Regions from separate parts of the Turicibacter sp. HGF1 genome, predicted to be linked through region 4. Evidence: predicted binding sites of a transcription regulator. Region 4 holds the regulator's gene; each other region holds the start of a gene.
What was found. Region 4 encodes HrcA, which represses chaperone genes, less so after heat shock. Its sites were predicted from a motif close to TTTTAGCACTNNNNNNNNNNNAGTGCTAAAA; they were not measured.
Positions count from the first base shown of each region.

Region 1: the regulator HrcA is predicted to act here: its motif matches at 5,105-5,135, upstream of HMPREF9402_RS00570 (co-chaperone GroES).
Region 2: the regulator HrcA is predicted to act here: its motif matches at 3,168-3,198, upstream of clpB (ATP-dependent chaperone ClpB).
Region 3: the regulator HrcA is predicted to act here: its motif matches at 4,335-4,365, upstream of htpG (molecular chaperone HtpG).

Region 1 covers NZ_AEXQ01000007.1:21,497-29,834, forward strand. Annotated here, with positions in the region: gene HMPREF9402_RS00535 (sensor histidine kinase) at 1-138, opposite strand, end outside; gene HMPREF9402_RS00540 (response regulator transcription factor) at 141-821, opposite strand; gene HMPREF9402_RS00545 (hypothetical protein) at 956-1,282, shown strand; gene HMPREF9402_RS00550 (LolA family protein) at 1,320-2,318, opposite strand; gene HMPREF9402_RS00555 (DUF378 domain-containing protein) at 2,451-2,651, shown strand; gene acpS (holo-ACP synthase) at 2,687-3,037, opposite strand; gene groL (chaperonin GroEL) at 3,139-4,755, opposite strand; gene HMPREF9402_RS00570 (co-chaperone GroES) at 4,802-5,089, opposite strand; gene HMPREF9402_RS00575 (type III pantothenate kinase) at 5,316-6,086, opposite strand; gene coaBC (bifunctional phosphopantothenoylcysteine decarboxylase/phosphopantothenate--cysteine ligase CoaBC) at 6,080-7,291, opposite strand; gene HMPREF9402_RS00585 (ECF transporter S component) at 7,292-7,915, opposite strand; gene HMPREF9402_RS00590 (redox-sensing transcriptional repressor Rex) at 8,247-8,338, opposite strand, start outside.
Region 2 covers NZ_AEXQ01000060.1:36,584-44,921, forward strand. Annotated here, with positions in the region: gene HMPREF9402_RS05775 (hypothetical protein) at 1-235, opposite strand, end outside; gene clpB (ATP-dependent chaperone ClpB) at 525-3,110, opposite strand; gene HMPREF9402_RS05785 (Cof-type HAD-IIB family hydrolase) at 3,343-4,161, shown strand; gene HMPREF9402_RS05790 (nucleoside phosphorylase) at 4,317-5,087, shown strand; gene leuS (leucine--tRNA ligase) at 5,212-7,647, opposite strand; T-box leader at 7,909-8,123, opposite strand.
Region 3 covers NZ_AEXQ01000109.1:7,181-15,518, reverse strand. Annotated here, with positions in the region: gene HMPREF9402_RS10775 (S66 family peptidase) at 1-279, opposite strand, end outside; gene HMPREF9402_RS10770 (hypothetical protein) at 279-1,046, opposite strand; gene HMPREF9402_RS14925 (hypothetical protein) at 1,306-1,437, shown strand; gene HMPREF9402_RS10765 (hypothetical protein) at 1,459-1,650, shown strand; gene HMPREF9402_RS14385 (hypothetical protein) at 1,992-2,228, shown strand; gene htpG (molecular chaperone HtpG) at 2,444-4,309, opposite strand; gene HMPREF9402_RS10755 (ribosomal maturation YjgA family protein) at 4,568-4,942, shown strand; gene HMPREF9402_RS10750 (YhgE/Pip domain-containing protein) at 4,973-7,129, opposite strand; gene HMPREF9402_RS10745 (Fur family transcriptional regulator) at 7,146-7,571, opposite strand.
Region 4 covers NZ_AEXQ01000113.1:7,336-15,673, reverse strand. Annotated here, with positions in the region: gene HMPREF9402_RS11105 (amino acid ABC transporter ATP-binding protein) at 1-80, shown strand, start outside; gene trxA (thioredoxin) at 263-577, shown strand; gene hrcA (heat-inducible transcriptional repressor HrcA) at 776-1,798, shown strand; gene grpE (nucleotide exchange factor GrpE) at 1,811-2,365, shown strand; gene dnaK (molecular chaperone DnaK) at 2,398-4,212, shown strand; gene dnaJ (molecular chaperone DnaJ) at 4,294-5,442, shown strand; gene prmA (50S ribosomal protein L11 methyltransferase) at 5,597-6,535, shown strand; gene HMPREF9402_RS11070 (16S rRNA (uracil(1498)-N(3))-methyltransferase) at 6,557-7,303, shown strand; gene mtaB (tRNA (N(6)-L-threonylcarbamoyladenosine(37)-C(2))-methylthiotransferase MtaB) at 7,344-8,338, shown strand, end outside.

The sequences.
Region 1 (8,338 bases), on a different contig from region 4:
AACCAACTGATAAATCTGATTTTGTTTATAACTTGGATAAGCAAAATCATAAAAATAATATTGAGCCGCAATATCTAAGCTAATCGTCGCAAAAAATAATCCGAATAATAATAAAAAGATTTTAGTCGCTAAACGCAAAACTAGATCACCTCAAACTTATATCCAACCCCAAAAACAGTATGAATATATCGTGCGTAATTTCCTAGTTTTTTACGAATTTTTTTAATATGTGTATCGACTACACGAGTATCGCCAAAATAATCAATCCCCCATACCGCATCTAAAATGCGATCGCGATCTAGTGCAATACGATGATTTTCAATTAAAAAGACAAGTAAATCAAATTCTTTTGGTCTAAAATCAATTAACTCATTATCGATACGTACTGTACGTGATAACTTATTAACGACAAGTCCATCAAAAGCTAACTCATAAGTTGTTACTTCATCTTCCTCATTCGTACGAGCCAATAATCGATTAATTTTTGCTAATAAAATTTTATTTTCAAAAGGCTTAGTAATATAATCATCAACTTTTAAATCATAACCCTTCACTTGATCTTCAACACTTGAACGTGCTGTTAAAATCATAATTGGAACCTTAGAAACCGATCTAATCTCTTTTAATACTGAAAAGCCATCTTTTCCTGGCATCATTAAATCTAATAATGCTAAGTCAATTTGTTGTGAATGAAATAAACGTAAAGCTTCCTCCCCATCTTTCGCTTCAATTACTTCAAAATAATCGCCTAAAAAATCAACTAAAATCTCTCTAATTTTCACTTCATCTTCTGCTACTAATACTTTATATCTAATACTCATCTCAACACTCTCCAATAGTGAACAAAATAATCTATTTAAAATTTAACATAAATGAATACATTTTGTACACACGAAAAACATAGTTTTTTTTATTAATATAATATATAGCTTTTTTTCAGAATGGAGTATTCAACATGAAAAACAATCAATATCCAATTAAAAAGATACTTGGCTATATCTTATCTATTAGTAGTATCCTTTTTATTTGCATCATATTCTATCAACTGCACTCAAAAGATTTAAAAATAAATAGTCATCAGCAAAATCAAATTTATTCTAATTCTTATTCAACCGAAATGACATCTCATTCTGTTAACAATACATGTGAAATCGTCATATCAGAAAAAGATGATGATTATATTAAAGCCTTGCAAACTGATTTTCCAAATTGTAAAATTATTGAAAAGAACGACTTATTTCAATTCGATTTAATTAACTATCTCTCAAACTTATTTAATTAATTTAAAAGGACTGCCTAGGCAGTCCTTCTTTTAACTCTTATTTTTCAAAATAACTAGTCATAGAAGAAGCAACAGATACTAATTCATCTTCTTCTAATGTTTCAGAAACTAAGAAAAACTCTACTCCACGATCAACCCAAGTAATTGAATTGTCGCTTAAAGCTCCAATTGTTCCGTTAATTAAAACAGGCTCTCCTGCCACTGTTTCAAGATTACCAGTTTCTGAATAAGAAGCTGGTTCTTGAATCATTGTGAAGTCTTTATCTCCATCGAACGTCATAATAATACGTTCACCCATTTCAGTTTCAATTGATTGTTTATTTGAAAGAGTTGTTCCCTCTGGTAAATATGAAGGATACAATTCACCTGTTAATGTGTTAATTACACCTTCGCCCATTGTTTCTTGAGAATACTCCATTGTTTGTTGACAATCAAAATATCCATCAGCTAAATCCTCATTAAATTTGAATGATGTAAATTTCATTGAAACGCGTGGTGTTCCCTCCGCATCCATCACATACACTTCAGTTGGTGTTAATGATTTTTTATCAAACACCACTTTTTGTGTTGTTAAATCACGATTTCCATGATAATTAGCTACTGTCTCAAATGTATAGCAATCGTCTTCAGATAAGAATGAAGTTTCAGTATCATTTAAGATATCTGATAATAATGATTGATATAAATACACTTGTGAACTTGATAATGGCCAATCACTTTGGAATTTAAATTGTTTGTTTAACGCTGGTGTTAAAACATAAACTCCATCGTCATTTTTTAAGATGATTTGTTCATTGTTAGTTGTTTCATTTTTCAATGTTACTTTGTAGTAATTTGGTTGTTGGTAAGCCACTTCTACGTTGTATTGATACATTTGTCCATTATTATCAACTTCCATAACCCCAGTTGCATAATAAGACTTCGCATCGTCGAGATTACTTGTTAACTTATCTACGACGTCTTGCTGTGACATTTCTCCGCATCCTGCTAATAGCACGGTAAGCATTACTGCGAACACTAAACATAATTTCTTCATCGCTATCCACCTCTTTATTAAGTTCATTTCAATAAATAATATGAATTCGATATTTAATTTATGCTTTCTAATACATAAAACTACCATATTAATTAAATACTAATAATATTCAAAACGAAAGGAGCATCGAAGATGGCTATTATTCAGCGTATTGCATTAGTTCTAACAATTATTGGTGCAATAAATTGGGGACTAATTGGATTTTTTGAATTTGATTTAGTTGCTTACTTATTTGGTGGGCAAACAGCAATTATTTCAAGAGTTATTTATGGATTAGTTGGAATCGCAGGACTTATAAATATTGCTCTACTCTTCTCTAGTAGAAATGACTAATAATTAAAACCAGTTGCACTGATAGGCAACTGGTTTTAATTTGATTCTACAACAACAAATGCCACTGCATATTGTTCGCAATGACTTAAACTCAAATGAATGTCTTCTAACTGAGGCTTATCTAAATATGGTTTTCCATTTTCATCATTTAAAATACTAAACTCAGTATATGATTTGCCATCACAGTAAGTTCCAAGAGCCTTATATAACGCTTCTTTTACTGCCCAGCGTCCGGCTAAAAACTCATGTTGTCTTTTCTCAGATTTAAAATTTAAAAATAGTTGATACTCATCATTGCTTAGTAACTTTTTAACAAATCTTTCTTTATGATTTAAAGAACTGATACGATTAATCTCAACAATATCTGTTCCAATTCCTTTCAACATTTCAGATCCTCCCTGTATTTTTCTTTTATTATACCTCATGTTAACTTTATACAAAAAGAGAGAATCAAACAATTGATTCTCTCTTTTATAAAGCTAAATAATTAGTATGGCATTCCACCCATTTCAGGCATTGCAGGTGCGGCCTGTGGCTTTTCAATTTCAACAACTGCAGCTTCTGCTGTTAAGAATGAAGCAGAAATACTTGCCGCATTTTGAAGTGCTGAACGTGTTACTTTTGTTGGGTCAACAATTCCAGCTTTGAACATATCCACAAACTCATCAGTTGCCGCATTATATCCAAATCCAGTTTCTAATTCTTTTAATCGATAAACAATAACTGATCCATCGATTCCTGCATTTTCAGCAATTTGGCGTACTGGAGCTTCTAATGCCTTTAAAACAATTTTAACTCCTGTCGCTTCATCACCTTTAGCATCAATTCGAGCTACTTCATTATAAATATTCATATAGGCTGTTCCACCACCAGCAACAATTCCTTCTTGAACCGCTGCACGTGTTGCATTTAACGCATCTTCGATACGTAATTTACGCTCTTTCAATTCTGTTTCAGTTGCAGCACCTACTTTAATAACCGCAACTCCACCGCAAAGTTTTGCTAAACGTTCTTGTAATTTTTCACGATCAAATTCAGACGTTGTATTTTCAAGTTCTGCACGAATTTGAGCAATACGAGCTTGAATATCAATTTGTGATCCGGCACCTTCAACCATCGTTGTATGATCTTTTGTTACAATAACACGTCCTGCATGACCACATTGATCAAGAGTTGTATTTTTTAACTCTAATCCTAGCTCTTCAGTGATTAACTCTGCACCCGTTAAAATTGAAATATCTTCAAGCATACGTTTACGACGATCTCCAAATCCAGGAGCTTTAATCGCTACAACATTAAATGTTCCACGTAACTTATTTACAACTAAAGCTGCCAACGCTTCATTTTCAACATCATCTGCCACAATCACCATTGGACGACCTGTTTGAACTAATTGTTCAAGAATTGGTAAAATATCTTGTAAAGTCGAGATTTTTGAATCCGTCACTAAAATATATGGATTATCTAAAATTGCTTCCATTTTATCTGTATCAGTTACCATATATGATGATAAATATCCGCGATCAAATTGCATTCCTTCAACAATATCCATTGTTGTTTCGAATCCTTTAGACTCTTCTAATGTAATCACACCATCATTTCCAACACGTTCCATTGCTTCTGCAATTAACTTACCAATTTCCTCATCAGCTGCAGAAATAGCTGCAACATTAGCAATCGATTCTTTTCCTTCAATCGGTTTAGAAGCCGATTTTAATGCTTCAACCGCAACCTTAACAGCGCGTTCCATTCCACGACGAATCGTCATTGGATTTGCACCTGCTACAATATTTTTATTTCCTTCACGAATCATAGCTTGTGCTAAAACCGTAGCCGTCGTTGTCCCATCACCTGCTACATCATTCGTACGACTTGCTACTTGAGCCACTAAACGAGCTCCCATGTTTTCAAACTTATCCTCAAGTTCAATTTCCTTTGCAATCGAAACCCCATCATTAATAATTTGAGGTGCTCCAAATTTTTGCTCAAGGATTACATTTCTTCCTTTAGGTCCAAGCGTTACTTTTACTGTATCAGCTAACTTATCCACACCACGAATCATCGCACGACGAGCATCTTCAGCAAATAAAATTTCTTTTGCCATTAAAATTCCTCCCTTATCACCTATATTTAAACTATTTTAATATCAATTATTCAACAATTGCTAAAATATCCTCAGATGAAACAATCACTAAATCCTTCCCTTGATGGTTGACCTTAGTTCCACCAAATCCATTATAGATAACACGTTGTCCCACCATAACATCAAGTGGTAAACGTTGTCCATTATCAAGAATACGCCCTTCTCCCACAGCCAAAATAACACCTTCAGAATGACTTGGCTTTGCAGCTTCTCTTGAAAGAATAATTCCACTTGCCGTTGTTAGTTCAACTTCTACAACTTCAAGTACAACATGATTATTCAGTGGTTTTAACATAATGTTCCCTCCTCGTTTTAGCACTCAAGATGCAAGAGTGCTACTGTGTTGATTATACAAATACTAATAAATATTGGCAATAGATAAAAACCAAATTCCTATTTATTATAGTCACTCTTTCCATAAATATGCTTAATTTTATTGAGCATTCCAATTATTAAAATGCTACTTGTCGAGAAATGAAAAAAGTTAGAACGATTTAAAATCTTCCTAACTTTTTATTTCTCTAATTTTGTTTTGTCTTTTGATAGATGATTTTCATTCCCTTAAATCCTAAATCTGGATCATAAACATCAATCATATCCGTTTCATTAAAAATAATTCGACCAAGACCCCCAGTTGCAATAACCTTAAGATCCTTGCCAACTTGCTCTTTAACCTTTTTAATAATATATTCAGTTTGTCCAATATATCCAAAGACAAGTCCACCTTGCATGCTTGTAATTGTATTTCGGCACACAATTGACTCAGGCTTTTTGATTTCAATCTCTGGTAATTTAGCAGCTTGAGTCCATAATGCTTGAGCACAAATTTCAATTCCAGGTGAAGTTACGCCAAACTCAAATTCTCCAAATTCATTAACATAATCATACGTTGTCGCCGTTCCGAAATCAATCACTAGCGCAGGTCCTCCATAAATATGATAAGCGGCTGCGATATCTACAATTCGGTCTGCTCCAACCTCTTTTGGATTTTCTGTTTTAATCGAAATACCTGTTTTCACGCCAGGACCTACAATCATCGGCTCTAAGTTAAAATACTTACGAATTCCATTAGTTAAAGAATGCATAACCTTCGGCACAACACTAGAAATTAAGACAGCTTCAATCGATAAAGGGTTAATATCCTTCGTACGGAAAAACGACAAAATCGTAATTCCAAACTCATCTGACGTTCTTTGCATCTTAGTTGTTAATCGAAAATTAGCAATTAGCTCATCTTGATTATACACACCTAATGTAATGTTTGTATTTCCTACGTCAATAACAACTAACATACTTCTCCTCTTTTCTCCATTAACATCGTCATCAGACGACTTAAAATCTCATATCCAACTGCCTCTTTACTCATTAAATCAAGCTTCTCACAGTTCGATTCCGTAATAAATGTAACTAAATTTGTATCTTTATTAAAGCCTGCACCTTCATCTGTTAACTGATTAGCAACAATCATGTCAGCTTTCTTATTTATTAATTTTTTAGTCGCAAACTCGACTAAATTTTCAGTCTCCATTGCGAATCCACAAACCACTTGATGCGGTAATTTATGTTGACCAGCATAAGCTAAAATATCTTGATTCATAACAAATTCTAAAGTCAATCGATCACCAGATTTTTTCAACTTTTGATTTGCAACAGATTCAACACCGTAATCTGAAACAGCTGCTGATTTAATTAAAATATCATACTGAGACTTTAATGAATCGAATACTTCAAACATTTCCGTTGCCGTACGAACGTTAATAACTTCAATTCCCACTGGCTTTCTTAAATTAACCGGACCTGAAATTAACGTTACATTTGCTCCTAAATTTCTAGCTGCGCGGGCTACTGAATACCCCATTTTTCCACTTGAGTGATTCGTAATAAACCGAACCGGGTCTAAATCTTCCTGTGTAGGACCTGCCGTTACAACAACCTTGACTCCTTCAAGTGGCTTTTCTTTAACGATTGCCCATTCAATAGCATCCATAATATCATCTACATCAGCTAATCTTCCGGCACCAATATCACCGCAAGCCAAATAACCGCTGCCTGATTCAATAAATTGCATACCAGCTTCTTTACACATCTTGATATTTCGTTGTGTAATAGGATTAGTTAACATTCCCGTATTCATTGCAGGTGCAATTAATTTAGGACAAGACGCTGCTAAAAATGTTGTTGATAACATATCATCTGCTAATCCATGAGCAAACTTAGCAATACAATTTGCTGATGCTGGAGCCACTACAAATAAATCTGCTCGTTGTGCCAATGAAATATGATTCACATTATACTCAAAATTACGATCGAACGTATCAATTGATACTCGATTATGAGTTAACGTTTCAAATGTTAACGGCTGAATAAACTCGGTTGCATTTTTAGTCATAATCACATGGACATCATAGCCCTTTTTATATAAATTACTAGCAATCTGAGCACTTTTAAATGCTGCAATACCGCCCGTGACACCTAAGACAATCGTCTTTTTGCTCAATTACATCACCTTCTTCATCATCGGCTCTAATACCTTAACTAATGGTGTCGTTACAACAGTGGCTAAAATTGCTTCTAACACACTATTTGTTGTGATAAGTCCCATTAAAAGCACAAATAATTCTGAAACATCTACCCCTTTAGCCGCTGCATAGCTTGGACCAAAGAATAAATAAATCATACCTAAAACTAAAACACTATGCATAATCGTACAGACCAATGCCGTAACAGCACTACCTGCAACATTATGATTTCGTTTCTTAAACCAAGTATATAACAATGCACTCATGACTCCAAGTAATACACGTGGGCCAATTGCGATGACTAAACTCATTAAATTCCCGTGATACTCACCCAATGAATAAAACGGAGTAAATACAAACGATGTAATCGTTGGGGTAATCGTATTAATTAACACACTTCCAAGTCCAAAGACTAAACCAGTTATTGCTCCACCTTTAACGCCAAGTAACATCCCCGCTAAAATAACCGGAATATGCAATGTTGTCGCGCGAATTGGACCAAGTGGAATAAATCCAAGTGGTGTAAACATTAAAACGACCTCAATACTACAAAACATTGTCAGTAAAACTAAAAATTTTGTTTTCTTTCTTGTACTATTCATTTTTCTTCTCCTCCACTGTCGCTTCCTAAGAATGCAACGCATCGAAATTTAAATTTGAATCCATGGTCATTATTTGATTGATGTCTATATGATCACCATCAACTCTCCCCATCTCATCGCTTTTTATTATACTTAGGTTATAACCTTTTTTCAACCAAAACAAAAGATTTTTCCATTATAAACCACAGATTAATTATGACGCTTACATTTACATAATAAAAACTCCTTATTCTTATAAAATTTGCGTCATTTCGACACTTTTTATTCAATAAAAAAGCTTATAATCCTAAAGATTATAAGCTTTTCCCCCTCATATAACATCCCTTATAAATTATCGTCCCGCTTGTTCTTTTTGGAATACATAAAAGAATAACGTTTCTAGTTCCATATTTAAATCAACTTCATGAACTGTAATCTCTTCAC
Region 2 (8,338 bases), on a different contig from region 4:
GAATTAGAAAACCAAGTCCCCCTAGACAACTTGCGTAAAAAGCATATGGTGTGACATTTGCCATATAATAATTCACAACATCTGATAAACTATCAGATATCACAAATCCCTGCTCCACAATTGAAGCCACATAAGCATAACAAGCATACACTTGATAAGCTCCAAATCCAAGCATAATAATCGCTAATAAATATAAGACAACTGACACCTTCGAAACTTTTTTAATATTTTTCATTGTATAAAACTCCTTCTTATATTTTTGCTACCCCTTAAGACTCTATTCTATATAAGTCCAGATAAGTTTTTCACACTTGTAAAAATTTTAACTGGACTATAGTGACGCCTAAGTGTCAAAAAGACTTCAGTACTAATACTGAGACTCATTTATAATAGTGAAATACATTTCTGTTTGTATATATATAACGAACTATTTTTTAGTATACGTGATAACCCTTAAATTTATCTTAAAGTTTAAATAATGAAAAAACTCATAAAATCAATTTGATTTCATGAGTTTTTTGAATTTATTTTTCGAATTTTAAAACAATTTCTCCATCTTGTACATCAACAACCACCGTTGTATCCATTTCAATCTGACCTGCGATTAAAGCACGTGCTAATTTTGTTTCAATCGTACGTTGAATGAATCGTTTTAATGGACGTGCTCCGTACACAGAGTCAAATCCAGCACTTGCAACATACTCATGAGCAGCATCCGTTAACACGACATGAATTCGTTGCTCTGTTAAACGGGCATTTAACTGTGCAATAAATTTATCCACGATTTGATAAATAATAGATGATGATAATGGATTAAATGTAATGATTTCATCAATTCGGTTTAATAATTCTGGTTTAAAGTATTCACGTAAAACGTCAAGCACTTGTTCTTGAGCCTGTTCAAAGTCAGGATTTTCAAGCAAGATATGTGATCCAATATTTGATGTCATAATAATGATTGTATTTTTAAAGTCAACTGTTCGTCCTTGTGAGTCTGTAATACGTCCATCGTCAAGGATTTGAAGAAGAATATTGAAGACATCTGGATGTGCTTTTTCAATTTCATCAAGTAAAACAATTGAATAAGGTTTACGACGAACTGCTTCCGTTAATTGTCCACCTTCTTCATAACCAACATAACCTGGAGGAGCTCCGACTAAACGAGAGACAGCATGTTTTTCCATGTATTCACTCATATCAATTCGCACAATATGCTCTTCACTATCAAATAAGAATTCAGCTAAAGCTTTTGCAATCTCAGTTTTACCAACCCCAGTAGGTCCAAGGAATAAGAATGAACCGATTGGACGATGTGGATCTTTGATTCCGGCACGCGCACGAATAATGGCATCTCCTACTAAATCAATCGCCGCATCTTGTCCCATAACACGACGTCTTAAATCCTCTTTTAAATTTAATAATTTTTCACGTTCTCCTTGCACAAGTTTCGCAACTGGAATACCTGTCCAACGAGAAATAATTTCACCAATCTCTTCTTCTGTGACATTTTCACGAAGTAATCGATTTTCTTTTCCAGCCTCATCTTGTTGCATGGCTTCTACTTCAGCAATTTGTTTTTCAAGTCCTGGAATTTTACCATATTGTAATTCCGCTGCTTTTTCATATTCACCACGAGCTTGAGCATCTTCTAATTGACGGCGAGCAAGTTCAAGTTCTTTTTTCAAATCGGCAACCCCATGAATCGCTTGTTTTTCTTTTTCCCATTGTAATTTTAAAACATTTAATTCATCTTTTAAGTCCGCTAATTCTTTTTGAAGGGTATGAAGACGTTGTTTACTGAATTCGTCTGTTTCTTTTTTTAACGCTGCTTCTTCAATTTCTAACTGCATGACACGACGGTTAATGCGATCAAGTTCTTCTGGTAATGAGTCAATCTCAGTACGAATTGTTGCACAAGCCTCATCAATTAAATCAATTGCTTTATCTGGTAAAAAGCGGTCAGTTATGTAACGATCTGATAGCGTAGCGGCTGCTACAATAGCACGGTCTGAAATACTCACACGATGATGTACTTCAAAACGATCTTTTAATCCACGTAAAATCGAAACAGTATCTTCAACCGTTGGTTCATTAACTTGAACTTTTTGGAATCGGCGTTCAAGTGCCGGATCTTTTTCGATGTATTCACGATATTCTTTTAATGTTGTCGCCCCAATGCAGTGTAATTCACCACGAGCAAGTAATGGTTTTAATAAATTTCCTGCATCCATTGCTCCATCTGTACGACCTGCACCGACAATGGTATGAATTTCATCAATAAATAAAATGATACGTCCATCGCTATTTTTCACTTCATTTAAGACAGCTTTTAAACGTTCCTCAAACTCACCACGGTACTTAGCTCCCGCTACTAAGGCAGCTAAATCAAGTTCAAAAATCACTTTATCTTTTAAACTTTCGGGAACATCTTGGCGAACAATACGTTGAGCAAGACCTTCGACAATTGCTGTTTTCCCAACCCCAGGTTCACCAATTAAAACTGGGTTATTTTTAGTTTTACGAGAAAGAATACGAATCGCACGACGAATTTCTTCATCACGTCCAATAACCGGATCAATTTTTCCTGATTTCACATCTTCAACTAAATCGCGTCCGTATTTTTCTAACACTTCATAAGTTGCTTCTGGATTTTGTGTCATCACTCGTGAATTCCCCCTTATCTGTGAAATAACTTCTTTTAATTGTTTTTCATTTAAATTATATTTTTTAATGAGCTGTTTCATCTCATAATCTTTCGATTCAAGCATTGCTAGTAACACATGTTCAACTGATAAATAATCATCTTTCCATGCACGAGCATAATCATCTGCTTTTAAAAGAGCGCGATTCAAATCAGCTGATACATACGGTTCGGCTGAACTTCCTGTTACACTTGGTTTTTTATTTAAAATCTGTTTTAAATCTTTTACAATCTCTTGAACGGGATACCCTAGCTTCACAAATACACGTGAGGCTAACCCTTCAGAATCTTGTAATAAAGAACTTAGTAAATGCGCTGTATCAATCTCTTGGTGGTTTAATGAAGTTGCAAGAGACTGAGCATTAACTAAACCCTGTTGTAACTTTTCAGTCATTTTATTAATATTCATAATTCTTCACTCCATTCTTCATAGTCATTATATGCTGACATCATTATCATATCACAACTTTAGCACTCGTTCAATAAGAGTGCTAATAATTTTATGCGTTATGTTTAGGAATTTATGTATACTAAAGGATAAAACTTCATAATTTAGGAAAAGTGGCTGATGATGAAACCTACTGTCGTTTTGAAATTCGATTAATCTATGCTATTATATTAACTAAGCCGGAGGTGTTAAAATGGAGAACAAAAAATTAATCGTAACAGATTTGGATGGGACTGCTTTACAAAGCTGGGAATCACTCGATCCTAAAACAAAAGAAGCTTTAATGAAAGCTAAAGAAGAAGGTCATATCGTTGTCATTGCAACAGGACGACCAGCTCGTGCTTCATTACATTTTTATAAAGAATTAGGTCTCGATACACCTATTATTAACTTTAATGGAGCATATATACATCATCCTGAAGATGATTCATTTGAAGATATCTTAGCTCAAATTCCAACAGAAGTTATTATTACATTATTCGATTCAGAATTACAAAATTACATCGTCAATGCATTTTGTGAATACAAAGATCACTTATATGTTTTACATCAAGGTGATACAATCCGTGATTGGTTCCATATTGACACCTGTACGTCAGTTAAATTTGGACCATTTAAAGAAACATTAGATGAGCATCCAAATGGCTTCTTACTTGAAACGAAAAAAGGAATGGCAGAAGAAGTCATGGCCTTTTTACGTGAACATTACTCTGATATCATTACATGCCGTAACTGGGACGGAGACAATGATAATATTATCGAAGTCTTTAAATCAGATACGAATAAAGCAACAGCAATTGAAAAACTAGCAAAATATTATAATATTGAGCCAAAAGATATCATCGCCTTTGGAGATGGAGATAACGATATTGAAATGTTAATGTATGCCGGAGTTGGGGTTGCCATGGACAATGCCATTGACAAATTAAAAGAAGCAGCCAATACCACAACCAAATCAAACAAAGAGAGTGGTGTTGCTCACTATTTAGAACAATACATCTTAACAAAATAACAAAAAAAGCATTCTCAATTTTGATGAGAATGCTTTTTTATTATGGCATCTATCTAGTTTTAATATTTTATTCAAGCAAAAATGAAATTAAAGATTGCTTCTCGCTAGTATTATGGTAAAATATTCAAAAATAAAAAATCTTGGGGGGATATCACGTGGCATTGATTAAACATGAAATACCTATTTTAGAATATGATAACGATCCACAAGCAGTGCTCATGCCAACTCATGAAAAATTAAATTTAAAATTACCCAAAAAAGCAGTCTTTGCCTTCTTAGGTCGTCATATTGATAATTATGCTAATCAAAACAATTGTAAAATTGTGGGGAATTTTGAATCAGCAACTAAAGTTTATCCGATTTATATCACTCATTATAAAGGGCATGACATTTGTTTATGTCAGGCCCCCGTTGGTTCCGCTCCATCGACTCAAATCCTAGATTGGTTGATTAGCTATGGAGTTAAAGAGGTTATTTCTGCAGGATCATGTGGTGCCCTGACTGATATCAAAGAAAATATTTTTTTAGTTCCTACTAAAGCATTACGAGATGAAGGAACTTCCTATCATTATTTACCACCCTCTAGATATGTAGATTTAAATCAAATAGCATTAAAAGCCATTGAATTAACCTTAACTGAACAAAACTATTCCTATATCGAATGTTTGACCTGGACAACAGACGGTTTCTTTAGAGAAACCAAGCGTAAAGTTGAGTACCGAAAAAAAGAGGGATGCTCCGTAGTGGAAATGGAATGTTCTGCTTTAGCTGCCTGTTCACAATTTAGAAACATCATCTTTGGACAACTTTTATTTACGGCTGATACCTTAGCTGATATTGATCATTACGATGAAAGAGGTTGGGGTAGCGATTCATTTGAAATAGCTCTTACTTTATGTTTAGAAGCCGTGATAAAGATAAAATAATGGGGCTTGACACTCACAATCAATTTGCCATACTATACCATAATCTATCATCATTTTTGGCGACTCAAACCAAATATAAAAAATCCCTCCAACGAAATAGTCGTCAGAGGGATTTTAAATTTCATTATTTTACAACAATATTGACTAATTTTCCTGGTACCGCGATTACTTTCACGATTTCTTTTCCAGAAATGAAGTTTTGAACATTTTCGTTTGCCATTGCTACTTCTTGCATTTCTTCTTTAGAAATCGTAGCCGGCACTTCGATACGTCCACGTAATTTACCGTTAACTTGCGCGATAATTGTAATCGTATCAGAAACTAATTTTGCTTCGTCATAGGTTGGCCATGCTTCATATGTCATTGTCTCTTCATGTCCTAAAACTGACCAGATTTCTTCTGTCATATGAGGAGCGATTGGATTTAATAATTTGACGAATCCTTCTACATATTCACGAGGAATGCTTGTTGCTTTATATGATTCGTTAATGAAGATCATCATTTGAGCGATAGCCGTATTGAAGCTTAATTTTTCATAATCTTCTGTGACTTTCTTAACTGTTTCATTGTAAACTTTATCTAATTTACCATCATTTTCAGCCACTACTTTTTCAGCTAATGTGTGCTCAGGAGTCACAAATAAACGCCAAACTCGATCTAAGAATCGACGGCTTCCATCTAACCCTTCTGTTGACCAGGCAATCGCAGCATCAAGTGGTCCCATGAACATTTCATATAAACGTAATGTATCTGCACCATGTGATTCTACGATATCATCTGGGTTTACAACGTTTCCTTTAGATTTAGACATTTTTTCATTATTTTCACCTAAAATCATTCCTTGGTTGAATAAACGTTGGAATGGTTCTTTCGTTTCAACAATTCCTAAATCGTATAATACTTTGTGCCAGAAACGTGCGTATAATAAGTGTAAAACGGCATGCTCTGCTCCACCAATGTATAAATCAACTGGTAACCATTCTTTTAATAATTGTTTTGCTTCTTCTGTATTTAATCCCACATAGTCATTTTCTTGTTTTAAGATATATCCGATGTAGTACCAGCAGCTTCCTGCCCATTGTGGCATAGTATTTGTTTCACGACGACCTTTAACTCCGTCTTCACGTACAACTTCTAACCATTCTTTCGCATTTGCAAGTGGAGATTCTCCAGTTCCAGATGGTTTAATGTTATCCATAACCGGTAACTCGAGTGGTAATTGGTCTGCCTCTAAAACTGACATTGTTCCATCTTCCCACATAATAACTGGGAATGGTTCTCCCCAATAACGTTGACGAGAGAATAACCAGTCACGTAATTTATAGTTAACTTTACGAGATCCTTTTTGATTTTCTTCTAACCAATTAATAACAGCAGCTTTTGCATCTGTATTGTTCATTCCATTGATAAAGTCAGAATTAATGTGTGCAGCATCTCCTGTGAAGGCACCTTCTGTCATATCACCTTCTAAAACAGCTTTCATTGGTAAATCATATTTTTTAGCAAATTCAAAATCACGTTCATCATGTGCAGGGACCGCCATAACAGCTCCTGTACCGTAGCTTGCTAATACGTAATCTCCAATCCAGATTGGAACTAAATCTCCTGTGATTGGGTGAATCGCATAAGCACCTGTTGCAACACCTGATTTTTCTTTATTTAATTCTGTACGCTCTAAATCTGATTTTGCTTTAGATGCTTCTTGGTACGCTTCAACTGATGCACGGCACTCATCGCTTGTAATCACTGATACTAATGGATGTTCTGGTGCTAATACCACATAAGTCACACCAAATACTGTATCCGGGCGAGTTGTAAATACATCGAATGATTCTTCGTGACCCTCAATTTTAAAGTTAATTAAAGCCCCTTCACTTTTCCCGATCCAGTTGCGTTGCATATCTTTAATGCTTTCAGTCCAATCAAGACCATCTAAATCTTCAAGTAAACGCTCAGCGTAGTGTGTAATTTTAAGAACCCATTGTTTCATAGGCTTTTTGATGACTGGATGCTCTCCACGTTCAGACACCATTTTACCATCGACATTTAAAACTTCTTCATTTGCTAAAACAGTTCCTAACCCTTCACACCAGTTAACTTCGATATCTTTAATCTCAGCTAATCCCATATTATATAATTGAGTAAAAATCCATTGTGTCCATTTGTAGTATTTTGGATCTGTTGTATTTAACTCTTTATCCCAATCATATGAGAAGCCTAATGATTGAATTTGGTTACGGAATGTATTGATATTGATATCTGTAAATTCACGAGGATCATTTCCTGTGTTTAATGCATATTGCTCAGCAGGTAAACCGAATGCATCCCATCCCATTGGATGTAAAACGCGGTATCCTTGCATACGTTTCATACGAGATACGATATCAGTCGCTGTATATCCTTCAGGGTGACCAACATGTAACCCTGCTCCTGATGGATATGGGAACATATCTAATGCATAAAATTTAGGTTTTGACTTGTCTTCAGACGTTTTGAATGTCTTATTTTCAAGCCAATAGTTTTGCCACTTTTTCTCGATTTGTTTGTGTTCAAATGCCATGACGAATTCCTCCTGTGGGCTCATCCGTTGAAAAAAGATTCTCTTCTTTAAAGACTTTCTCCAGTTTTTGAGCAAATTTTTATTGTAGTCTAAATTTGACTTTTTAAAAGCAAATTCAGATGAACGATAACCTGTTCAATGCATAACTTATAATCCCAATTATTAGAAATAACTCCTAATAATTTGTGTCTATTACTTTTTTTATACCTTAATAAAGGAAAGGTCTTCATTTTAAGGCATAAAAAAAAGTACCCTGAAAGTTCTAAGGACGTCATAAACGCGGTACCACCTTAGTTGTAAGACAAAAAACCAGTCTTACCTCTCCATTCTTTTAACGCAAGAAATACGGCAGCCATTACTAAAGTTTCACAACTGCAACTCCAAGGTGAGTTCACAAGTGTTCTGTGCGAATTTCCACCAACCATTCGCTCTCTAAAACAGACATCCTTACTACTAGTCCTCTTCATAGCTTTATAAGTTATTATAAGAAAGATTATATCAAAACTTTCATAAAATACAACATTTTTTAATAATTCTACGATAAAAACCGTGTTAAATTTCAAAGATTTTGTTCAGTATGATAAAATAATGAAAGAGAGATGACTAAATGCCTAATAAATCTGATCATTCACTCTAGATTGACTTAGGCTAAGATTCATAAACATACGACGATATATTAGATTAGATAGGA
Region 3 (8,338 bases), on a different contig from region 4:
TAAATAAGATAAAACGCCATTTGCTAAATCTCCACCTGAGACATCAAAAATAGCTACAAGCTCATCATTTCGGTAAAAATCCATTAACATCTCTGCTTTTTCTGAATCAGATGCCTGAAAGACACTCTCTTGGCGGTACAATTTAGGTGCCCAAATAACATTAAGTCCCATTTCCTTTAATACCTGCTCTAATTGTTCAAACGTGTCTTTCATCATTAGAGCAGGACCATTAGATAAAGCAATGAGTCCGACACTGTCCTTTTTATGAAGAAGAGCCATTAGCATGCTCCCCCTTTATGATCTTCTAGAGCCTGACGTTGATGTTTTTTATTAAACGGACTCAACATAATCGCTGTACTAAATAATCCGGGATAATTTTTGCTGAGGTAATTTAAATAATGACACCATTCATAAGTTAAGTAACGATATAAAGCTTCCATATCATGTGTCAGATGGAGTTTTTCCGTTTCTGTTAATGACTCATAATCTCGCATATCTAGTTCTTCTTTTAAGTGTAAGATTAACATTAACATTTCAGTAAATGTTTCATGATCATGCAAACTTTCATTTGTGACCAGCGTGATCAATAGATTTTTCCCTTCATGTAAAATATCATGTAACTGCTTTAAATCCACTTTATCAAGAGAAACTTCATAGTGATAAGTCGAGTTTAATTCTTGTAATCGTTTAAAGTAATTTTCATCCCAAACGGAAGGATCTTGAACACGTAATTTTTTACAAACATAGACGTTATCATCTTGCTCTACAAAATAAGATAAAAGCTGTGTCCCGATTTCGGCATAGAAAACGCCAACCAACATATTTAATTTCTCTTTAACATGATGACTCTCACGTTTTTCAAGTAATCGTTCAATCACGAGGGTTGTAAAGAACACTTCCATTGGAATAAAAGCAATATCAGCAAATAAAAAGATTAACGTGTGATGCAAATCTTTAAATATGACGACATGTAAAAAGTGTAAAAATAATGAGAGAAGAATCAATCCGACTCCAATCCAAATCATTTCTTTTGTTTGTTTCTTCATTGGTTCACCATACTTTCTGACTAACGTCTTAACCTGTCTTCATTTAACCGATTAGATTTAGAAGTAACGTTAATAACGCTTTACTCACCTATAAATTATAAACAACCTTTCCATTTTTGACAACTTAAGCTATTTAATTGCTTTTTTTTACTACTCTATTCTATTATGGCATTAATCTTCTAATTGCCTAATTACCTTATCTTTTTTACATAAACTATATAGAGCTGATCAATTAATAAAGAATATGGAGGTGTGTTTATTGACGAGAATTTTAAATAATATAGCAACAATTAAATATTCGTTTACATCTGAAAAGGAAGTCTTAAAATCAAATTTCAGTGAAAACAACTTATCACAACTCACAACCTATCATCCAAGTATTTTTGTTTAAAAAATAAAAGGTGTTGCTTCTGTGGCCCCAAATGAAATCATTCAGTATTCAATACTTTCTTTAAATAATGGAGATACTGATTTACATGATATCGTCTTTCGTGAAATATTTGATTCTGACTTAACCCCTATCTGGGAAAGCATTCATATTATTCTACGAGAGAATCATATTTATCCTCCGGAAGAAACAGTGATTTCCTACGAAACCGCTTAATTTGATCATTATTATGACATTAAAGCTATCGCCACCGTTCATCCGCTCAATGAACTCATTTTAACAATCGCTGTCAACGTCAGTCATGTCGCTTCCTTAAATGATATCGTATCCAATACTGTCAAAATAGGATATACCTACACAGAACCAAATTCTCAAAATGAGATTTTATTAAATCCTAGAAACGGGAAACAGGACACCCAGTCTATCACAATTGCCAATCATTAGTGTGTATAACAAAAGAAGTTCAGTCTGTGACATTTCATGATGAACCGTCTGGCATGAAGATGACAACTCTTATAAATTCAGATATAATCGCCTATCTCATCAATCTATGACACTTGGGAAATTTAACTGCGATTAATGTCCCTGGTACCGACTTATTACCTGGAGAGTTTCATGTCCTGAGTCCAACAGGAATTTCAATTACGCCTCCTTCGATGACAATGAATGACCACTTATCTGAAAACAATTTATTTTCTTTTTCTGGAATTACACTTCCAATGGGGCTCATTTCTGTAACTGATATTGTGCCATGTTACGCTCAAATTCAAATTATAGGTCAAATTCTCATGTAATGTAATCTCAATTTATCAAACTATAAATTAAGTATGAGACAGATATTCAATCTAATTCCCCATACTTTTTTGTCATTTCATTTAAAATTAGAATCTTCCTTGTATAACACTCATCTCCATAATCTGTCTCGCTTCCTAAAAAAACACCTTGAAGGTTAAATCCTTCAAGGTGCTCGATACATCTAAGACATAAAATATTTTAGAAATATAGTCTATTATTTCATTAATTGACAAACATTATTTGTAAATGCCACTGGATCTTCAATCGATAATCCTTCAATTAATAAAGCTTGGTTATATAAAACATCTGTATATAAATCAAACTTTTTGCGATCTTGTTCATAAGCCGTTTGCAATGATTTAAACACTTCATGATTTACGTTAACTTCTAAAACTTTATCCGCTTTGACTTGCTGAGCATTTGGCATGGCATTTAATACTTTTTCCATTTCAATTGATAACTCTCCTTCATTTGCTAAGCAAACCGGATGAGTTTTTAAACGACGAGAAGCACGAACTGATTTTACTTTTCCTTTTAAACTTGTCGCCATGTTTTCAAAGATTGACGCAAATTCTTTTGTTGCTTCTTCGTCTGCTTGATCCGTATCTAAGTCTAAGTCGGCACTCGACACTGATTTGAAATCTTTTTCGCTATAAGTCATTAGCATCTTGATAGCAAATTCATCAATGTCCTCTGTAAAGAATAAGATTTCATATCCTTTATCAAGCACGGCTTCTGTTTGAGGTAATTTTTTAATACGCTCAATTGACTCTCCAACGGCATAATAAATATGTTTTTGATCTTCTGGCATGCGAGATACATATTCTTCTAATGTGACTAATTTATCTTCATGTGATGATTTAAACATTAATAAATCTTGTAAGACATCTTTATTTGCTCCAAAATCACTGTATACACCGAATTTTAATTGACGACCGAATGACTCATAGAATGTTTCATATTTTTCTCGGTCATTTTTAATCATTTTTTCTAATTCGTTTTTGATTTTTGTTTTAATATTTTTCGCAATTAATTTCAATTGACGGTCATGTTGCAAGATTTCACGTGAAATGTTGAGTGATAAATCCTCTGAATCGACGATTCCTTTTACAAAACTAAAGTAGTCTGGTAAAAGGTCAGCACATTTATTCATAATTAGTACACCGCTAGAATACAACTCTAATCCTTTTTCATATTCTGCTGTATAGAAATCATATGGCATTTTTTCAGGAATATATAAGATTGCATTATAACTTACATTTCCATCTACACTTAAATGAACATGTGCTAATGGTTTGTCATATCCAAAATGTTTTTCTGTGTAGAAATTCTCATAATCTTCATCACTTAATTCACGTTTATTTTTCTTCCAAATTGGAACCATACTGTTAACTGTTTGCTCTTCGGTTACTTGTTCATACTCATCTTCACTACCTTCTTTTAACTGTGAAGACACAATATCCATTTTAATTGGATAACGAATAAAATCTGAATATTTTTTGATAATTGATTTTAATTTATATTGTTGTAAGTATTCATCGTAATTTTCATCTTCATTATTTTCTTTTAAATGTAAGATAATATCTGTTCCGACTGTCGCTTTTTCACATGGTTCAATGGTATATCCATCTGCTCCACAAGATTCCCATTTGTAAGCTTGATCAGAATCAATTGATTTTGAAATCACAGTTACTTTATCAGCGACTAAGAAGGCAGAATAGAATCCAACTCCGAATTGTCCGATAATATCATGTCCATCTTCTAATTCAGTCTCTTTTTTAAATTGTAATGATCCACTTTTTGCAATGACCCCTAAGTGATCATCTAATTGTGCTTCTGTCATCCCGATTCCCGTATCGGAAATCGTAATTGTACGGTTTGTCTCATCAGCCGTTACTTTAATATAATAGTCCTCTTGATTAAAGCTTAAATTCGAATCTGTCAAGGCTTTATAATATAGCTTGTCAATGGCATCACTTGCATTTGAAATCAACTCACGTAAGAAAATTTCTCGATGGGTATAAATAGAATTAATCATTAAATCTAATAATCGTTTTGATTCGGCTTTAAACTGTTTCAATTCAATCGCTCCTCTGTTTTTACTTTATTAGCACTCTTAATAAACGAGTGCTAATTTGTATAATTCTTATATATCATATCTAAAAATGCCTGTCAACTATCTTCAAAGATTCAATATCAACTTTTTGCTTTTTTGATATTGAATCTATCATTTTATGATGTTTGTGAGGGTTATTTCTTAGCAAAAAAACTCCCTCATTGCCATTGTTTCCCCACGCTTATTGTGATAGGATTATCGCTATAAAAGGAGGCTTTATTAATGAAAAAAAGAAGGATTTATTTTTTTATGGTGGTGTTAACCATTGGACTCGGACTAGCTTCTAGAAAATTCATTTTCGTTTTTCCCGATTCAATTGCGCCATATATTGGAGATACATTATGGGCAATGATGGTCTATTTTGGTTTTCAATTTTTACACCCTAATGGAACACTGATCAAAAGTCTCCTTCTCGCCTTCATCTTTTCTTATTTGATTGAATTCAGTCAATTGTACCAAGCCGATTGGATTAATCAAATAAGAGCATCCACACTTGGTGGTTTAGTTTTAGGCTATGGTTTTTTGATTCAAGATTTAGTAAGCTATGCCATTGGTATTTTAATTGGATTTTGTTTAGATTATCATCTATATTACTAAAAATAGCAGGGATAAAGCCCCTGCTATTTTTCATTCCCCAAGACCACTTTCTTCATATTTCTCTGCAAAACCACTCAATAATTTATTCAGTGGTTTTTTCAAGAAGATAGCCACTAAAATGGCCGCACTAATAAAAATCAATAAAATCACGATATCTTTCGTTAATACGGTTTGGACAACCCCTCCAATGGCTTCCCGTGCCATTGAAATCGAATACGTAAATGGTAAAAATGGATTAATCATTTGGAAGAACTTCGGCGTTAATTGAATTGGGAAGGTTCCACCAGAACCCGCCACTTGTAGAACTAATAAAATAATGGATGCAACTTTCCCAACATTACCTAAGACTGAAACGAGTGAGTAAACAATAAAGGTGAAAGTCACGGCTATAAAGAGTAAACTTACAATAAATAAACCAGAATTCATACAATAAATTTTTAAGATATATAAGTCTCCTAATGCTATAATCAACGCTTGAACAAGAGAAATGCTAACAAACAATAAGAATTTACCGAAATATTCCTCAATTGGATTATAATCTCCTTTTGCCTTGACAGATAACATTGAAACGAGTAACGTCATTCCTACCCAAATGGCTAAAACACTATAAAACGGCGTCATAGCTGTTCCGTAATTATGCATTGGAAACACTGTTTCCTCTACAAGTTCCACTGGGTTTGATAGGAAATCTTCACGTTCTTGTACGGCCGATTGAAGTAGTTCTAATACATCTTTTAGCTCTTGACTGTTATTAATATCCGTTACCTTACCTGCTAACTCAGCAATAATATTTTCTGCTTGAGGTAATTTTTCATTCACATATTGAATCGCTTCAATTCCTGTATCTGCTCCTTCATAAGCAACATTTAATAATTCACTAACTTGAGGTAATTTAGCTTCTGCATCTTTTAAAACGGTTAAAACATTTTGAGAGGTTTTATAAGCTTCATCTAAAATTGAATTCAAAGGAGCTGCAACTTTATCATCAAAATGATTAACTAAATCACTTGAAATGGTTTGAACATCTTGTAAAACCGTTTGAACTTTACTTAAAAGCGTTAAATCAGGTTCTCCACTATTCACAACCTCATCAAATAATGTCTGTAAAAAATTAGAGATATTTACAAGCTCTGTTTTTATTCCATTTAATTGTTCAATAATTCCTGTCAATGGCTTTCCAAATGAAATTTTATTAAAAGATTCTAGTAATTTAACTAAAGATTCGACTAGGTTTTCTCCACTATTCACTTTTGTAATTAAATTTTGAATCATCGTTGGTGCTTCTGCAGAACCTGATTCAATTGCTTGTTTAAGTCCATCGACATACTTCATCATTTCTGCTGTGATATCAGTCACGAGTTGAACATCAGCTTTCACTGTTGGAAATAAATCATTAATACTTCCTTGTGAGGTTGAAATAAACGTTTCAATACTACTTGTTAACGTCTGTGCAGAGGTTAACGTTTCTTGAATTTTTGGTAAGTCGCTTTGAATTTGAGATATTAAATCTTTCAATTTCAATCCCCCATCATTGGCTTTTGCGACAGTTTCATTAATCAAACCAAATTTTGTTGTTAATTCATTTAAACTGTTTGCTACAGAAGCTAATTTGGGAAGTAGCGTATCTTGAATTTCAAGACCAAGACTTTTCCCTGTTTCTAATAAGACACTACTTACTGTTTTGATGACCGTTTCATTTACACTTTCTTGAACACCTGTTGCCCCTTTACTTGTTAACTTAGGTGCAATTGCATTAATTTTTTCATTTACTCGGTAGATAATCTGACCTTTATGAACATCATTTGTAACTAAAGAGGTAAGATCATTTGAAAAACTACCTGGAATGGTTAACGTTGCATAGTATGTTCCCTCATCCAGTGCCTTTTCAGCTTCTTCTTCACTTACAAATTGCCATCCCATGAGATCATTTTTTTTCAATTCTTCAATAACTTGGTCTCCGATATTAACTGCTTCTCCATTTAGTATCGTTCCCTCATCATTATTTACCACTCCAATTTTAATTTGGCTTGTGGCTTCTTGAGAATATGGATCCCAAGAGGCTTTAATATTAAACCAAGCATAAAGTGATGGTAAAATACACAGTGCTAAAATGACAACGAAAGCAGCATAATTTGTGAAGATACGCTTTAAATCCTCAATATAAATTTTAAAAATATTTTTTAACATAACTTTTCTCTTCTTTCTACTCGTCTTTCTTTTCCTTCAAACAGTGTTCACAGACACCGTAAAATAATGTCTCTTTTAAATTTAAAGTAAAATGTTTCTTCCTAGCTAAAGAAACAACGGCAACATCTAATGCTTCACACTCCGTATCAAAAATAGTACCACACACACCACATTTTAAATGATATATATTTTGTTTAGAGCAAACTTGCTTAACATAGCGATAACAGGCCATCTTACTTTTTCCCTCGACATACTTTCGTATAACACCTTTTTCTATTAATATATTCAAATATCGATAAATCGTTGATTTTCCAATTTTATCGCCCTTCTTACTAAAGTGGTTCATGATATCCTCTGCCGTTATATGTCGATCAGAATTATTAGCGAGATACCCTAATATTTGACTTCTTTGCCTTGTTTTATATCCTTTTGTAAAATTCATTATACACCTCTCCAAAATAGAAATTGGGACTCAGTTTCAAATTCTACTATTCCAGATGTCGAATGTCAACGAAATTTGTAAATCCAGTTCCAAAAATACTAGAGTTTTGGCTTATTTTTAGGATGCCTTTCCTTGTTCTTTTAATACTTTTTCATTCTGATTTTTTTTACAATCATTTCTATTTGGTTGACAATTTATCATTTGGGCATTATAGGATGTTTTAAGATAAAAAATGACAATGAAGAGAAATAGTAAAGGTTTCATTTTAATCATAGAGAGTTTCCGTAGGGTGAGTGTAAATATTAAAACAATATGGAACACCTCTCTGAGCTAAACACCGAAAAAATCAGTTCGATTTTAGGTAGACTATTTTGAATCCCTTGCCCCCGTTATCGTGCTATAGCAAATTTTATTTGTCGTACTTGATGAGGTTGGCCTCGTGAGATACTAAAAACTCCCGTCCTCTAGTAAATGAGCTAGAGACGGGAGTTTTTTTATTGTTCTTTTATATGTTATGCGCGCCAAAAGAGCCTAAATGAAACCGTGCGCTTCCGCAACTAATAGGAAGAACAATGAATTTAAAATCTAAACTATATACGATTTCTTATCCTATGTGTCATCATACTCACAGTTTGCCAAAATCAAACTTCAGAGGACGTGGTTGTGATTGGTTATGATAATAACTTTGTTCCCATTGAATTTATAAATCAAAAAATAACTAGATTTGATATCCACTTGATTCACCCACTAAAACAACAGGGATTATG
Region 4 (8,338 bases):
AGGAAGGAACACCAGATGAAATCTTTGTAAATCCTAAACAGGCACGAACGAAAGAATTTTTACGCCGATATTTAAATTAGTTAAAGGATCATGTTGGCGCTCCATTTACTGTTTAAAATAAAGGGATTGTTAGAAAGTTATGGGGATAGGTGTCTAAAAATGTGAAATAATATTTGGGTGAAAGTGCAATCTATTTGTAATTTCATGGTAATATGATATACTTATGATAGACTATCAAGAAGTATTAGAGGAGGAAATAAACATGGCAGTTATTCATGCAACAGAAGAAAATTTTGCTCAAGAAATTGCAACTGGATTAGTTTTAGTTGATTTTTATGCAGATTGGTGCGGACCATGTAAGATGATTGCGCCTGTTCTAGAAGAGTTAGCGACTGAATTACAAGGTGTTGCTAAAATTGTTAAAGTAAACGTGGATCATTGTCCAGGTGTTGCGTCACAATTTAAAGTGATGTCAATTCCAACATTAATTTTATTTAAAGACGGTCAAGCAGTTCAGCAAACAGTTGGATTCCAACCAAAAGCGTCGTTATTATCATTAATTGAATCGCATAAATAATTCAAAAAGACGCTCCTAGGAGTGTCTTTTTTTGTATGAAATAGCATGAAATGAGAATATTAATCAAGGTAGACGGTTGCTGAAGTTAGACTTCTGAAAAAAATAAAAAATTAGCACTAATGAGTTGACAGTGCTAATAAGGTTATATATAATGGTATTAGCACTTGATGATAACGAGTGCTAAAAGAGGTGTTTACATTGCTAACGGAACGACAAATACTTGTTTTAAAGGCAATTGTAGAAGAGTTCATACACACGGCACAGCCAGTAGGTTCGCGCGTCTTATCTAAAAAAGAAGAACTGAATTTTTCAGCTGCTACGATTCGAAATGAAATGGCAGATTTAGAAGATTTGGGCTTTCTTGAAAAAACACATACGTCAAGTGGTCGGATCCCGAGTCAAAAGGGATATCGTTATTACGTAGACTACCTTGTAAAAGAAGAACCTATGGAGACAACACCAGAAGTAGGAATATTTAAACAATTGTTAAATCAAAAACAATTTGAACGTGAAACAACCATTAAAGAAGCGGTTAAATTGCTCTCAAGTTTAACGAATTATACGTCAATTTTATTAGGTCCCTCTCATGATTACAGTCGAGTCAAAAAAATTCAGTTTGTTCCGATTTCAGATGCACAAGCTGTCTTTGTTCTTATTACAGACCAAGGGCATGTTGAGAGTCGGACAATTACGATTCCTGACAATATTGATATTAAAAAAATGGAGACCATTATTAAAGCGCTCGATGAATTACTTGTCGGTGAATTTGTGGGTGAAATCCATGATAGGTTAACTGAAAGCTTTGAAAATCAATTACATGATTTCATTACATACAAAGAGGAAATTATGTATACAATGCTTCAATTACTTTCTCAGTCGCTCTCTCAAAACAATTATATTCTAAGTGGAAAATCTAATATTTTGAAACAACCAGAATTCAATGATTTAGATAAAGCTTATCATTTGTTTAGTATGATTGAAGCAGATGAGATTGTAAAAGTTATTGAGTCAGATGATGAGACTCATGAATTGACGGTTAAAATTGGACAAGAAAACGAAATAAAAGCGATGGAAAACTGTACACTAATCACGGTTCCGTACCAAATTAGTGACCATGAATTTGGGAAGATTGCGGTTTTAGGACCGACGAGAATGGAGTATCGAAAAATCATTCCACTTCTTGAGCATGTCGCACGAATTATGTCTGATTTATATAAATAGGAGGTGGGGCGGTTGAATAAGGAAACCCAACCAGTTGAAGAATTAGAAGAATTAAATGAAGAAGCAGGTTGCCAAGAAGCAAATGGTGATTGCCAGTGTGAGACGGAATCAGAAGTTATCGATGAAACAGTGGAATTAAAACAACAAATTCAAGATCTGAAAGATCAATTGTTACGTAATGCAGCTGAACTTGAAAACTTTAAACGTCGTATGAATGAAGAACGCGTTCGTGAAGCGAAATATCGCTCACAGGCTGTGATTACGAATATTATTCCAGCGATTGATAACTTTGAGCGTGCTTTATCTAGTACGGTTGAAGATGAAAATACAAAAACATTCTTAACAGGATTTAAAATGATTCATACCCAATTACTTGAGGCATTAAAGCAAGAAGGGGTTGAAGTCATTAAAGCAGAAGGCGTGGCCTTCGATCCAACTGTGCATCAAGCTGTGATGCAAGAAGCAGTTGAAGGGGTAGAATCAGGAATGGTTTTACAAGAACTTCAAAAAGGTTATAAATTAAAAGATCGTGTTATTCGACCTTCAATGGTAAAAGTAAGCGAATAATTCTAAATTGTTATATAGGAGGATGAATCTCAATGGGTAAAATTATTGGTATTGACTTAGGAACAACTAACTCATGTGTTGCAGTTATGGAAGGTGGAGAAGCGAAAGTTATCGCTAATCCAGAAGGAGCTCGTACAACGCCATCAGTTGTATCATTCAAAGGTGAAGAACGTCAAGTAGGTGATGTTGCAAAACGTCAAGCAATTACAAATCCAAATACAATCATGTCTATTAAACGTCATATGGGAACAAACCATAAAGAAACAATTGAAGGAAAATCTTATACACCACAAGAAATTTCAGCAATTATTTTACAAAATTTAAAAGCAACGGCTGAAGCATACTTAGGTGAACCAGTAACTGAAGCAGTTATTACAGTTCCAGCTTACTTCAATGATGCTGAACGTCAAGCGACTAAAGATGCAGGACGTATTGCAGGTCTTGATGTTAAACGTATCATCAATGAACCAACAGCAGCAGCTTTAGCTTATGGATTAGATAAAACAGATAAAGAACAAACAATTTTAGTATATGACTTAGGAGGAGGAACTTTTGACGTTTCAATTCTTGAGTTAGCAGATGGAACATTTGAAGTATTATCAACAGCGGGAGATAATCGTTTAGGTGGAGATGATTTCGACCAAGTGATTATTGACTGGTTAGTAAAAGAATTTAAATCAGAAACAGGTGTTGATTTATCAGCAGATAAAATGGCAATGCAACGTTTAAAAGATGCGGCTGAAAAAGCTAAAAAAGACTTATCAGGAGTGACATCTGTCCAAATTTCATTACCATTCATCTCAATGAATGCAACAGGACCTTTACATTTAGAAAAAACTTTATCACGTGCTCAATTTGATGCGATGACTTCAACTCTTGTTGAACGTACAATGGGACCAGTTCGTCAAGCATTAAAAGATGCTAAGATGACTGCAAATGATTTAGATCAAGTTTTATTAGTTGGTGGATCAACTCGTATTCCTGCCGTGCAAACAGCAATCAAAAATGAATTAGGAAAGGAACCTAATAAAGGAGTTAACCCAGACGAAGTAGTTGCAATGGGAGCTGCTATCCAAGGTGGGGTGTTACAAGGAGATGTTAAAGATATCTTATTATTAGACGTTACACCATTATCTTTAGGTATCGAGACAATGGGACAAGTGATGACGGTTTTAATCCCTCGTAATACAACAATTCCAACATCTAAATCTCAAGTGTTCTCAACAGCTGCAGATAACCAACCAGCCGTAGATATTCACGTTTTACAAGGTGAACGTCCAATGGCATCAGATAACAAAACATTAGGACGCTTCCAATTAGGAGATATTCCAGCTGCACCACGTGGTATCCCTCAAATCGAAGTAACATTTGATATCGATGCTAATGGGATTGTAAATGTTAAAGCAAAAGATTTAGGTACACAAAAAGAACAACGTATCACCATCACTTCTGGTTCAGGATTAACAGATGAAGAAATTGAACGCATGGTCCGTGAAGCAGAAGAAAATGCAGATGCAGATGCAAAACGTAAAGAACAAGCAGATTTACGTAATGAAGCAGAGCAATTAATCTTTGCGGCAAATAAATCAGTTTCAGAACTTGGAGAACAAGCAACTGAAGAAGAAAAAACAAACATTAAAAATGCAGTTGAAGCATTAGAAAAAGCATTAAGCGATAACAATTTCGATGAAGTTAAAGTGAAAAAAGATGAACTTGAAAAATTAGCTCAAGAATTAGCGGTTAAAGTTTATTCTCAAGCAGCTGAGGCAGCTCAAGCGGCACAAGGTGATGCAGGAGCAAATTCAAGTGATGATTCAGTTGTAGACGCTGAATATAAAGAAGTTTAATAAAAAATTTAAAAGTCAAAGTCTACTATGACTTTGACTTTTTTTATGGTATATTATGAAAGAATAAAAGGAGGGTACAGCATGGCAAAACGTGATTATTATGAGGTGCTAGGTGTTTCAAAAACAGCAACTGATCAAGAAATTAAGCGCGCTTACCGTAAGTTAGCTAAACAGTATCATCCTGATGTTGCAACGGAAGCAAATGCAGAAGAAAAGTTCAAAGAGGTACAAGAAGCATATGAGGTGCTTAGCGATGAGCAAAAGCGCGCAGCCTATGATCAATATGGACATGCAGCAACAGATGGATTCGGTGGCCAAGGTGGATTTGGCGGATTCGGAGGATTTGGTGGAGCACAAGGCGGATTCGGAGGCGGATTCGAAGATATATTTGAAAGTATGTTCGGAGGTGGATTCGGCGGATTCGGTGGTGGCTCAAATCGTCGAAATCCAAATGCCCCACAACGTGGTAATGATTTAAAGCAAACAATAACGATTACGTTTGAAGAAGCTGCATTTGGCGTGACAAAAGAGATTACAGTAAATCGTGAAGAAGAATGTACAAAATGTGGGGGATCAGGAGCACGTTCTAAAGACGATATTGAAACATGTTCTCGTTGTAGTGGAACAGGACGCGTTGTGGAAGTTCAAAATACGATTCTTGGACGTATGCAAACTCAAACGACTTGTCCTGACTGTTCTGGAACGGGTAAAAAGATTAAACATAAATGTGATGCTTGTTCAGGGCATGGAACAGTTAACCGTCAAAAAACGATTGAAGTTAAAGTTCCAGCTGGAATTGATGATGGTCAACAAATCCGCTTAACAGGTCAAGGAGAAGCGGGACGTAATGGCGGACCAAGTGGAGATTTATATGTTGGATTTAGAGTCTTACCACATGATTTCTTTGTTCGCGATGGTTATGACCTTCGTTGTGAAATTCCAATCTCATTTAGTCAAGCAACTTTAGGAGCTGAAGTTGAAGTACCGACGTTAAATGGAAAAGTGGCTTTAAAAATTCCAGAAGGAACACAACCAGGAACTGAATTTAGAGTTCGTAATAAAGGAATTAAATACATTAACCGCGAAATGACGGGAGACTTATATGTCAAAGTTAAATTAGTCGTTCCTAAAAAAGTAAGTCATCGTCAACGTGAATTATTACATGAATTTGATCAGTTAGAAGATAAAACAGGTTCAATCTGGGATAAGTTAAAAAAGGCCTTTAAATAATGAAAATTGTAAGGATGAAGAATCCTTACAATTTTTTTATGGAAAAAGAATGACACTATAAAAAATTTACAATATTAAACAAAAGAACATAATTTTTAGTTTTTGATGAATTGTGTTATAATTTAGAGATAAAATTGATAAATGAGGTGACTTCATGAACTGGTTAGAGTTAAGTTTTCATTCAACGCATGAAGCGTATGATTTAGTTAGTAATATTTTTATTGAGGCTGGTTCGAAGGGAGTCTTACTTGAAGATTCAAATACCGTAACAGAATCACATGAGGATCATTTTGGTGAAATTTATCGCCTAAATCCTAATGATTATCCAAGTGATGGAGTTATCATTAAAGGCTATTTAGCTGTAACGTCAGATATTGAAACACAGTTAGAATTTGTGAGAACGCAATTATTAAATTTAAAATTTGATAACTTTGACCATAATAAACTGGAAATCAAAATGTTAGATGAAGAAGACTGGGCAAATAGTTGGAAAAAACATTATACTCCAATTGAAATTACGAAGACGCTAGTGATTAAACCTTGTTGGCTTGAACCTACAACTGATCCTAATGTGACAGAGATTATGTTAGATCCGGGAATGGCCTTTGGATCTGGAACGCATGAAACGACACAATTATGTTTAGAATTGATTGAACAGTATGCCAATTCAAGTCAGGTCGTTGTTGATGTAGGAACTGGTTCTGGAATTTTAGCAATCGCTGCTTCAAAACTTGGATGTCGTTTGGTTTATGCGGTTGACTTGGACGCAATGGCAGTGATTCGTGCAAAAGAAAATATTGAAATGAATCATTGTCAAAACATTATCATTGAGAAAAACAATTTAATTGATGGGGTGGAGGCGTTATCAGAAGCTCCAACGTTAATGGTAGCTAATATATTAGCACCGATTATTATTAATATGTTAGATGATGTGGTGAAAGTATTACCACAAGGTCAAACGTTTATTTGTTCTGGTATTGTTGACCATGAAAAACAAGCAGTATTAGATGCTTTAGTTGCCTATCAATTTAAGATTGAAGAAGTGAGAGAAAAAAATGGATGGGTTGCGATTGTGGCAACATACGAAGGTTAAAGTCGAATTGGAGGCAACGTAATGCAACGTTATTTTTTAAAAAATCATCAGTTTCAAGCGAAACAAGTTCGAATTACTGATGAAGATGCTCATCATATCGCCCGTGTCATGCGAATGGAAGTCGGTGAGCGAATCATTGTTTGTAATGAAGATAAAGAATGTTATTATCTCACGATTACAGCCGTAACACCAGATGAAGTGACGGGAGAAATTGGTGAAGCAATTGAAAGTGATACGGAATTACCCATTGAGGTCACGATTGCCCAAGGGTTACCTAAAGGAGATAAATTTGAATGGGTCATTCAAAAGGCAACGGAGTGTGGAGCAACTAACTTTATGCCGGTAAGTATGGAACGTTGTGTTGTTAAACTAGATGCTAAAAAGGAAGTGAAAAAGGTTGAACGATGGAATAAGATTGCAAAAGAAGCTGCTGAACAGTCTCATCGTCAAGTGGTTCCAAAAGTTCATTCTGTTCATACCTTTAAGGCTTTCTTAGAACAATCTAAACATTACGATGTTTGCTTGTTTGCTTATGAAGAAACAGCCAAACAAGGTGAATTAGCTCAATTAAAACAAACGTTAGAAAATATAAAACCAGGTGCAACGTTATTGTTATTAGTTGGGCCTGAGGGAGGCGTTGGAGAAAAAGAAGTTGATTTATTAATCCAGCATGGATTTAAACCGTGTGCATTAGGGCCTCGCATTTTAAGAACAGAAACAGCACCGATTTACGCGTTGAGTGCGATTTCGTTTGCATTAGAATTTTAAATATCACAACAAGATTTGTCATAGGGAAAGGAATGATTTTATGCCGACTGTAGCATTTCATACATTAGGATGCAAAGTAAATCATTATGAAACAGAAGCAGTATGGGAGTTATTTAAAAATGAAGGTTATGAAAAAGTAGATTTTAAAGGTGTAGCAGATGTCTATATCATTAATACGTGTACGGTCACGAATACAGGAGATAAAAAAAGTCGTCAAGTGATTCGTCGTGCCATTCGTCGTAACCCTGAGGCCGTTATGTGTGTCATGGGATGTTACGCACAAACCAAACCAAAAGAAATTATGGATATCGAGGGCGTTGATATTGTGATTGGAACACATGGACGTGACCAAATTCCTCAATTAGTTCAAAAATATCGTGAAGAGCGTCAACCGATTTCACAAATTCAAAATGTTTTCAAGGTAGATGGATTTGAAACATTGAATGTTTCTCAATTCTCAGACCGTACGCGTGCAACATTAAAAATTCAAGATGGATGTAATAATTTCTGTACGTATTGCATTATTCCTTGGGCGCGTGGAACTGTTCGTTCTCAAAAACCTGAAATCGTTATTGATCAAGTTAAGCAATTAGTAGCGAATGGTCACTGTGAAGTCGTTTTAACAGGGATTCATACAGCGGCTTATGGTGAAGATTTAGAAGATTATAGTTTTGGTAAATTACTTCAAGACTTAATTAAAATTGACGGATTAAAACGTATTCGTATCTCTTCAATTGAGGCATCAGAAATGACAGATGATGTCATCACTGCCATGAAAATGTCAGATAAAATTGTGAACCATTTACATATGCCACTTCAAGCTGGATCAAATGAAATCTTAAAGGGAATGAAGCGTCCCTATACATTAGCTGAATTTGAGGCAAAGGTAAAAGAGTTACGTGAGTTATTTGACAATTTAGCAATTACAACAGATGTGATTGTAGGCTTCCCAGGAGAAACAGAAGAGCTATTTAATGAAACAGTTGAGACGATTAAACGTATCGGATTCTCTGAATTACACGTCTTCCCGTATTC